Regions from separate parts of the Desulfocurvibacter africanus subsp. africanus DSM 2603 genome, predicted to be linked through region 3. Evidence: predicted binding sites of a transcription regulator. Region 3 holds the regulator's gene; each other region holds the start of a gene.
What was found. The regulator sigma-54, encoded in region 3, starts transcription at its own class of promoters, with help from an activator protein. The targets are predictions, from matches to a motif close to CTGGCACGGNNNNTGCTT.
Positions count from the first base shown of each region.

Region 1 (2,205 bases), on a different contig from region 3:
CTCATGTCGGCCGAAATGACCATGTTGAGCGTCTTGGAGGGCATCTTAAGCACCTTCTGGCCGAAGATGTAGGTGCCGATGAGCACGATGGGCGTTACGACCCAGGCCACGAAGAGACCGGGAATGCCGATGGCCACGATCTTGTTGAAGAGCACGCCGGCGCCCAGCAGGACCAGGCCGGCCTTGATGTAGAATTCGGTTTCCAGCGCGGGCTTGACCCAGTTAGGCGTTCCCACGGTGTTGGAAATGAGCATGCCGATGGCGATGGCCCACACAGCGTATTCCACGCCGTACTGCTTCATGGTCGACTGGTTGGCCAGGAGATAGGACAGTGCGGCGATCGCGAACACAAACACGAAGCCCTTGAGGAATCCAGCGGCGTCCTTGCCCATGAACTTGATGCCCAGGGTGAAGATCAGGCCGATGAAGACCATGAGCAACGGAAGAGTGTAGAGCACGTTGTAGGACTTTACACTGGCTTTGGACTTGGCCGAGGACTCCTTGGCCTTGGCCTTACGCCAGGCGCTGATCTTTGCCTTGGCGTCCTGGTTCAGGCTCTCGTCCTGGAAGTTGGTGGCTACGGCAGCCTGCTGAGCCATCTGGGCATCAGCCTTGGCGGCAACGGTGGCCGCCTTGGCCTGCTCGTAAGCCGGCTTGGCCTTGGCGCTCTTGGCATCAGCCGCTTCCTGGCTCAGGAACAGGCCGTCCAGGGGGTTGCTGCTCCAGCCCTTGGGTTTGGCTGTGTACTTGGAGATGGTCTTGGCAATGGGCTCATTCGTGCCCTTGAGGCCGCCCTTGATATCCTGGGCCGCGTAGTACTCCAGGGTCTTGAATGGCGCGCGAGCAGCCTCGGCCTCCATGACCGCATTGGCCTGGGCGATCTTCTCGTTCAAGCCTTCGGGCTTGTTGTTCAAAAAGATAAGGCATCCCAATGCCAAGAGGCCGAAGGCGATCCAGATCGCCCAATAGTCCTCTTTCTTCCACAGATCGGACCAGCTGGAAGTAGCCTTGTCGATGACGACATCATCATTGGGGGGGGCAACAGTGCGTGAGTCAGCCATAGGAAATCATCCTCCCTGAAACTAAAAGAATTTGCGGTTATCCGCTTGGATTTGATCCATAATCAGCAATGATCATGCCGTGTATGGACCAAATCTAATGTTTTATATTTTAGTCACTTGCTCGGAGGGGGGCATTCAGGATGACCACCTGGGCTTCCAGAAATGACAACCCAGGTTTACACAAAGAAAGGATAAAAATAGAGGGCTAGCGGAATTCGTCCGGGTCAATATCCATGCGGCTGAATATCTTCTGCAACGCGGTACGGCTCAGACCGCTGATGCGAGCCGTCTCGGAAACGTTTCCGCCGGTGGTGGCGAGCACTTCCCGGACGTAAGTGCGAGTGAAGTCGCCGAGGATGGCATCCTTGGCATCTTTATAGGGGGAAATGCCCTGCAAACTCTGGTTGCCGCACAAAGTGAATTCGGCCCGGTCATCCACGATGGCGTCCTCGGCGGCGCGCATGCACTCCACGGTGAGCGTGTCCCCGGCGTTGTAGACCGTTGCGCGACGGATGAAGTTCTGCAGCTCGCGAACGTTGCCCGGCCAGGAACGTGTGCTGAGCCAAGCCAAGGCCTCGGGGACGATATCCTTTGGCGCGCTGCCCATCTCCTCGCAAGCCTGGTTCAGGAAGTGGCGTGAGAGCAAGGGGATGTCCTCGCGTCGATCACGCAAGGGCGGCGTACGGATGGTCATGACATTTAGACGGTAATAGAGATCTTCACGGAAGCTCTTGTCCACTATCCTGGCTTCGAGATTCTGGTTGGTGGAGGCCAGGATGCGCACATCGACCGGGATGTTCTTGTTGGAACCCAAAGGCCGGATGGTGCGTTCCTGCAGACAGCGCAGGAGCTTGGTCTGCACCGAAGGGCTGATGTCGCCGATCTCGTCCAGCAACAGCGTGCCGCCCCCGGCGGCAACGAACAACCCCCGGCGTTCTTTGTCCGCGCCGGTGAAGGCTCCCTTGAGGTGGCCGAAAAGCTCGCTCTCCAGAAACTGCTCCGGGATGGCCGGGCAGTTCAGATCCACGAAAGGCTCTCGAGCCCGGCGGCTCATGGTGTGAATAGTGCGGGCCACCAGCTCCTTGCCCGTGCCGGATTCGCCCCGGATGAGCACAGTGTAGTCCGTGCCGGCCGCTGCGGACAC
Region 1 covers NZ_AULZ01000001.1:160,443-162,647, forward strand. Annotated here, with positions in the region: gene H585_RS0100725 (YeiH family protein) at 1-1,061, opposite strand, end outside; gene H585_RS0100730 (sigma-54-dependent transcriptional regulator) at 1,267-2,205, opposite strand, start outside.
Region 1: the regulator sigma-54 is predicted to act here: its motif matches at 1,125-1,142, upstream of H585_RS0100725 (YeiH family protein).

Region 2 (2,205 bases), on a different contig from region 3:
CTGTTCCGGGATTGCCGGGCAGTTGATGGCCACGAATGGCCCAGACTTGCGGCGGCTTTGACCATGGATGGCCCGGGCCACGAGTTCCTTGCCAGCGCCAGACTCACCGCGGATCAGCACGCCGTAGTCGGCATCGGCCACGGCCGCCACGGCGGAGCGCAGCCTGCGCATGGCCGGGCTCTCGCCTACAAGGGTCTGTTCGCCATGGCCGCCTGAGAGCTTGCGCTTGAGCCGGCGGTTCTCCTCCAGAAGTCTTCCGCGCTCCAGGGCATTGCCAACCGTGTTTAACAGGGGCCCATCGGCAACGGGCCTGGCCAGGAAGTCATAAGCCCCAGCGCGCAGGGCCTGCACGGCCTTTTCAAGGCTGGCCTCGTCCGTAAGCAGGATAACGGCCAGATCGGGCGCAACTGCCAGGGCCTGGGCCAGTATGTCATGGCCCACCTCGGCTAGGCGTTCGTCGGCCACTAATACCCATACATCCTCGTCTCGCACGTACTCCAAGGCTTCCCGAGCATTTGCCGCGATCTTGACCGGCGCATTAGGGCGCTTGCGCCCAAGAAGCGAAGCGGCATGCCGGGCGAATTCCCTGTCCCTGTCCAAGAGGACGATGACTCCATCCAGCATTTGAACTCGACTCCACCTGCGATCTTGTGGTGACAACTAGACTTGCCTGACTGACAGGTTAACCTACCAATTGCCGAACGTAAATTTAAACAAATTATTTTAAAATCAAATACATGAGAGCATTAAAAACGGGCACGCTTGTTGCTCAAATAATAGTACCGCACGCAATGCGGCATCAAAAGACAAACCGTTTTAGCGAGGAGAGGAATCATGGCAGAGGCAGTAAAGCAGCAGCCTGCGTCCGACATCGTGGTCGACAAGGCGACATCGAGCATTTCGGACCTATGGAAGAAGGAAGACTACTGGGCAATCTGGCTCGGTTTCATCCTGTTGGCCATCGGCCTGGCCCTGTTCTTGAACAACAGGCCCGAGGGCATGGAAGAGAAGATCGCCAAGGCCAATGCCGTCATCGAGGCCGAGGCGGCACGCGCGCCTTTCAAGACCGTGGCCTACTATGAGGCCCAAGACGCCAAGGGCGCCATCAAGGGCTCGGACATGCCCTTTGCCAAGACCATCTCCAAGTACCTGGCCCATCCCGCGGGCTGGTCTACCAATCCCATAGACGGTCTGGTCCAGGACAAAGCGGCAGCCGAGGCCAAGAGCGCCAAGGCCATGCCAGCCTACGAGAAGGCCAAGGCGACCGCGGATGCAGCCAAGGCCGAGGCTCTGGCCGCCGAAGATGCCGCTGCCGCCGCCGGCTTCCAGGACGCAGCCCTGAACCAGACCGCCCAGGATAAGATGGACGACTGGCGCAAGGCCAAGAAAAAGGCCTCCTCGGCTAAGTCCAAGACCAGCGCCAAGACTTTCAACCAGTTCACCACCCTGCCTGTCCTCATGATCGCCCTGGGCCTGCTGTTCGCCCTGGGCATCAAGTTCATGGGCAAGGACACGACAGGCTTCCTCAAGGGCTTCGTGGCCGTGTTCGTCGTCGCGGCCATCTCCTTCCTGCTGGCCGGACAGTCCGCTTCCAAGCAGTACGGCATCGAGTTCGCCGTGTGGGCCATCGTCATCGGCATGCTCATCTCCAACACCGTGGGCACGCCCAAGTGGATCAAGCCCGCGCTGGAGACCGAATTCTACATCAAGACCGGTCTGGTGCTGCTGGGCGCCGAGGTACTCTTCAACAAGATCGTGGCCATCGGCATTCCCGGCATCTTCGTAGCCTGGGTCGTAACGCCCATCGTGCTCATCTGCACCTTCATCTTCGGCCAGAAGGTGCTCAAGATGCCCTCCAAGACGCTCAACATGGTCATCTCGGCTGACATGAGCGTGTGCGGCACCTCGGCGGCCATCGCCACGGCCGCGGCTTGCCGCGCCAAGAAGGAAGAGCTGACCCTGGCCATCGGCCTGTCGCTCGTGTTCACGGCCATCATGATGGTGGCCATGCCGGCCGCCATCAAGGCCACCGGCATGCCTTACATCCTTGGCGGCGCCTGGATGGGCGGCACCATCGACGCCACTGGCGCGGTTGCCGCTGCCGGCGCGTTCCTGTCCGAGCAGGCCCTGTACGTGGCCGCGACCATCAAGATGATCCAGAACGTGCTGATCGGCGTGACCGCCTTCGGCGTGGCCATCTACTGG
Region 2 covers NZ_AULZ01000001.1:156,106-158,310, reverse strand. Annotated here, with positions in the region: gene H585_RS0100715 (sigma-54-dependent transcriptional regulator) at 1-624, opposite strand, end outside; gene H585_RS0100710 (YeiH family protein) at 835-2,205, shown strand, end outside.
Region 2: the regulator sigma-54 is predicted to act here: its motif matches at 754-771, upstream of H585_RS0100710 (YeiH family protein).

Region 3 (2,205 bases):
AGATGCAGACTATCGCCGGAAAGAACCACTTCGGCCATGTGCCGATGCTTCTCGACACTCATATTGACCTGCAGCTCGGCACTGTTGATCCCATGCTTGGAGAGCTTGCCAAACCGGGTTCGCGCGTAGTTCTTGAGGTGCTCGGAAGGCTCGAAGTTCTTGAACGTGAAATGGATGTTCATACCTGCTCCTTTTGCGCGGGGTTGGCAGAAATCAGAAGATTTGCTTGCGCTTGGAAGAGGATTCGATGCCCAAGGCCGAGCGGTACTTGGCCACGGTCCTGCGGGCAATATTCACCTGGAGTTTTTCCTTGAGAATCTCGGCTATGCGCTCGTCGCTGAGAGGCCTCTTGGAGCTTTCGTCGGATATGAGCTGCTTGATGAGCGCCTTGACGCTCTCCGAGCCTACTTGGCTGCCGTCATCAAGGTCCAGGGCGCTATTGAAGAAAAATTTCAGCTCGAAAACGCCATGAGGCGTGGCGACATACTTGTTGGTCGTAATGCGGCTGACCGTGGACTCGTGCATGCTGATATCGTCGGCTACATCCTTGAGGATAAGGGGCTTCAGATGGGTGACCCCCTCCTCGAAGAAGTCGCGCTGAAAGCGCAGAATGCTGTCGAGGACCTTGTAGAGCGTACGCTGGCGTTGGTAAAGGCTCTTCATGAGCCAGACTGCCGAGCGCATCTTCTCTTGCATGTATTCCTTATCCGAGGAATTGCAACCCTGCAGGCTGTCCATATACATGGAGTTGAGCTGCAGCTTGGGCATGCCCTCCTCATTGAGCATGATTACGAATTCATCGTTGAATTTGTATACGTAGGCGTCCGGGCTGACATAGTACGGCTCGGTGGAGGAGTAGCTGGCTCCCGGCAAGGGCTCCAGGGTCTGCAGAACCTCAAGGTACTCCTTGAGCTGATCGAGAGTGATCTTGAATTTGCGAGCCAGAGGTTTGTAGCGCCGTTTTTCCAGGTCTTCCAGATGCTCGGAAACCAATGCCCGCAGTATGGGGTCATTGTGTTCATAGACATCGAGTTGCACCAGCAGGCACTCCTGAGGGGTCCTGGCTGCGACGCCCACGGGATCGAAACGCTGGATGCGCCGCAGGATCACCTCGACCTCTTCCGGCGTGGTGTGCGCCATGGCCGCGATTTCCTCGGCCGTGGACTGCAAGTAACCCGCCGGGCTCAGGCAACCGATAATGATCTCGCTGACTTGCTTCTGCTTTTCGCTGAAATCGGAAAGCCGCACCTGCCAGAACAGGTGCCCTTCCAAGGACGGCTTTGAGGAAAGGCGAGCCTCGAAACTGACGCCATCCTCGGGAACTTCGGACTCGCGCATCTGCATCTGCTTGCCCGAGCTGGAAAACTCACCGAGGTAATCTTCCCAGTCCGCATTGCGGGTCAGTTCACGCGTCAGAATCTCATCGCGATCCTTGGAAATTTCCTGAACAGGCTCATGGACCTCAAGGGCCTGGATCTCATTACCAAGATCACTGGCCTGTCCCTCTTCGAGCAGCGGGTTCTCCATGAGTTCCTGCTGCACGGTATCGAGCAGCTCGAGCCGGGAAAGCTGAAGCAGCTTGATCGCCTGCTGCAGTTGGGGAGTCATGACCAACTGCTGCGAAAGTTTGAGTTGTTGTCGTAGTTCTAAGCCCATAATCTCCCAATGGCGTTCACGAAGGATTCGTTGCCGCGACGGCAGTGCAGTGACGCCTTCCCGTATAAATAAAGCGGCCTGAAGGGCTTCGGGGAAAGCGTATCCACAGTTTCATCAGGCAGCCGTGGGTGTATTCATGCCATACTTGATGTGTGTATGCAACCATTGCGCCAGAACGCGAGAAGCATTGTGGGACAAGGATTCTTAGATATCTCTTCCCTGCAGACGAAAGCCTTGGCCCAGGTAGACCTGCTGTGCCTTCGGATCGGAGACTATCTGCTCTGGGGAGCCCTCCAGGATTATGCTGCCTTGGTAGGCCAGGTAGGCTCGATCGCAAATAGACAGGGTTTCACGTACGTTGTGATCGGAAATGAGCACGCCGATGCATTTTTCCTTGAGTCCTTTAATGATATCCTGGATATCCAGCACGGCCAAGGGATCCACGCCGGCAAAGGGCTCGTCAAGGAAGACGAAACGGGGACGGCGGATAAGGGCGCGGGCGATTTCGAGCCGACGGCGCTCGCCGCCGGAAAGGCTCGAAGCCTTCTG
Region 3 covers NZ_AULZ01000014.1:100,593-102,797, forward strand. Annotated here, with positions in the region: gene hpf (ribosome hibernation-promoting factor, HPF/YfiA family) at 1-182, opposite strand, end outside; gene rpoN (RNA polymerase factor sigma-54) at 214-1,656, opposite strand; gene lptB (LPS export ABC transporter ATP-binding protein) at 1,861-2,205, opposite strand, start outside.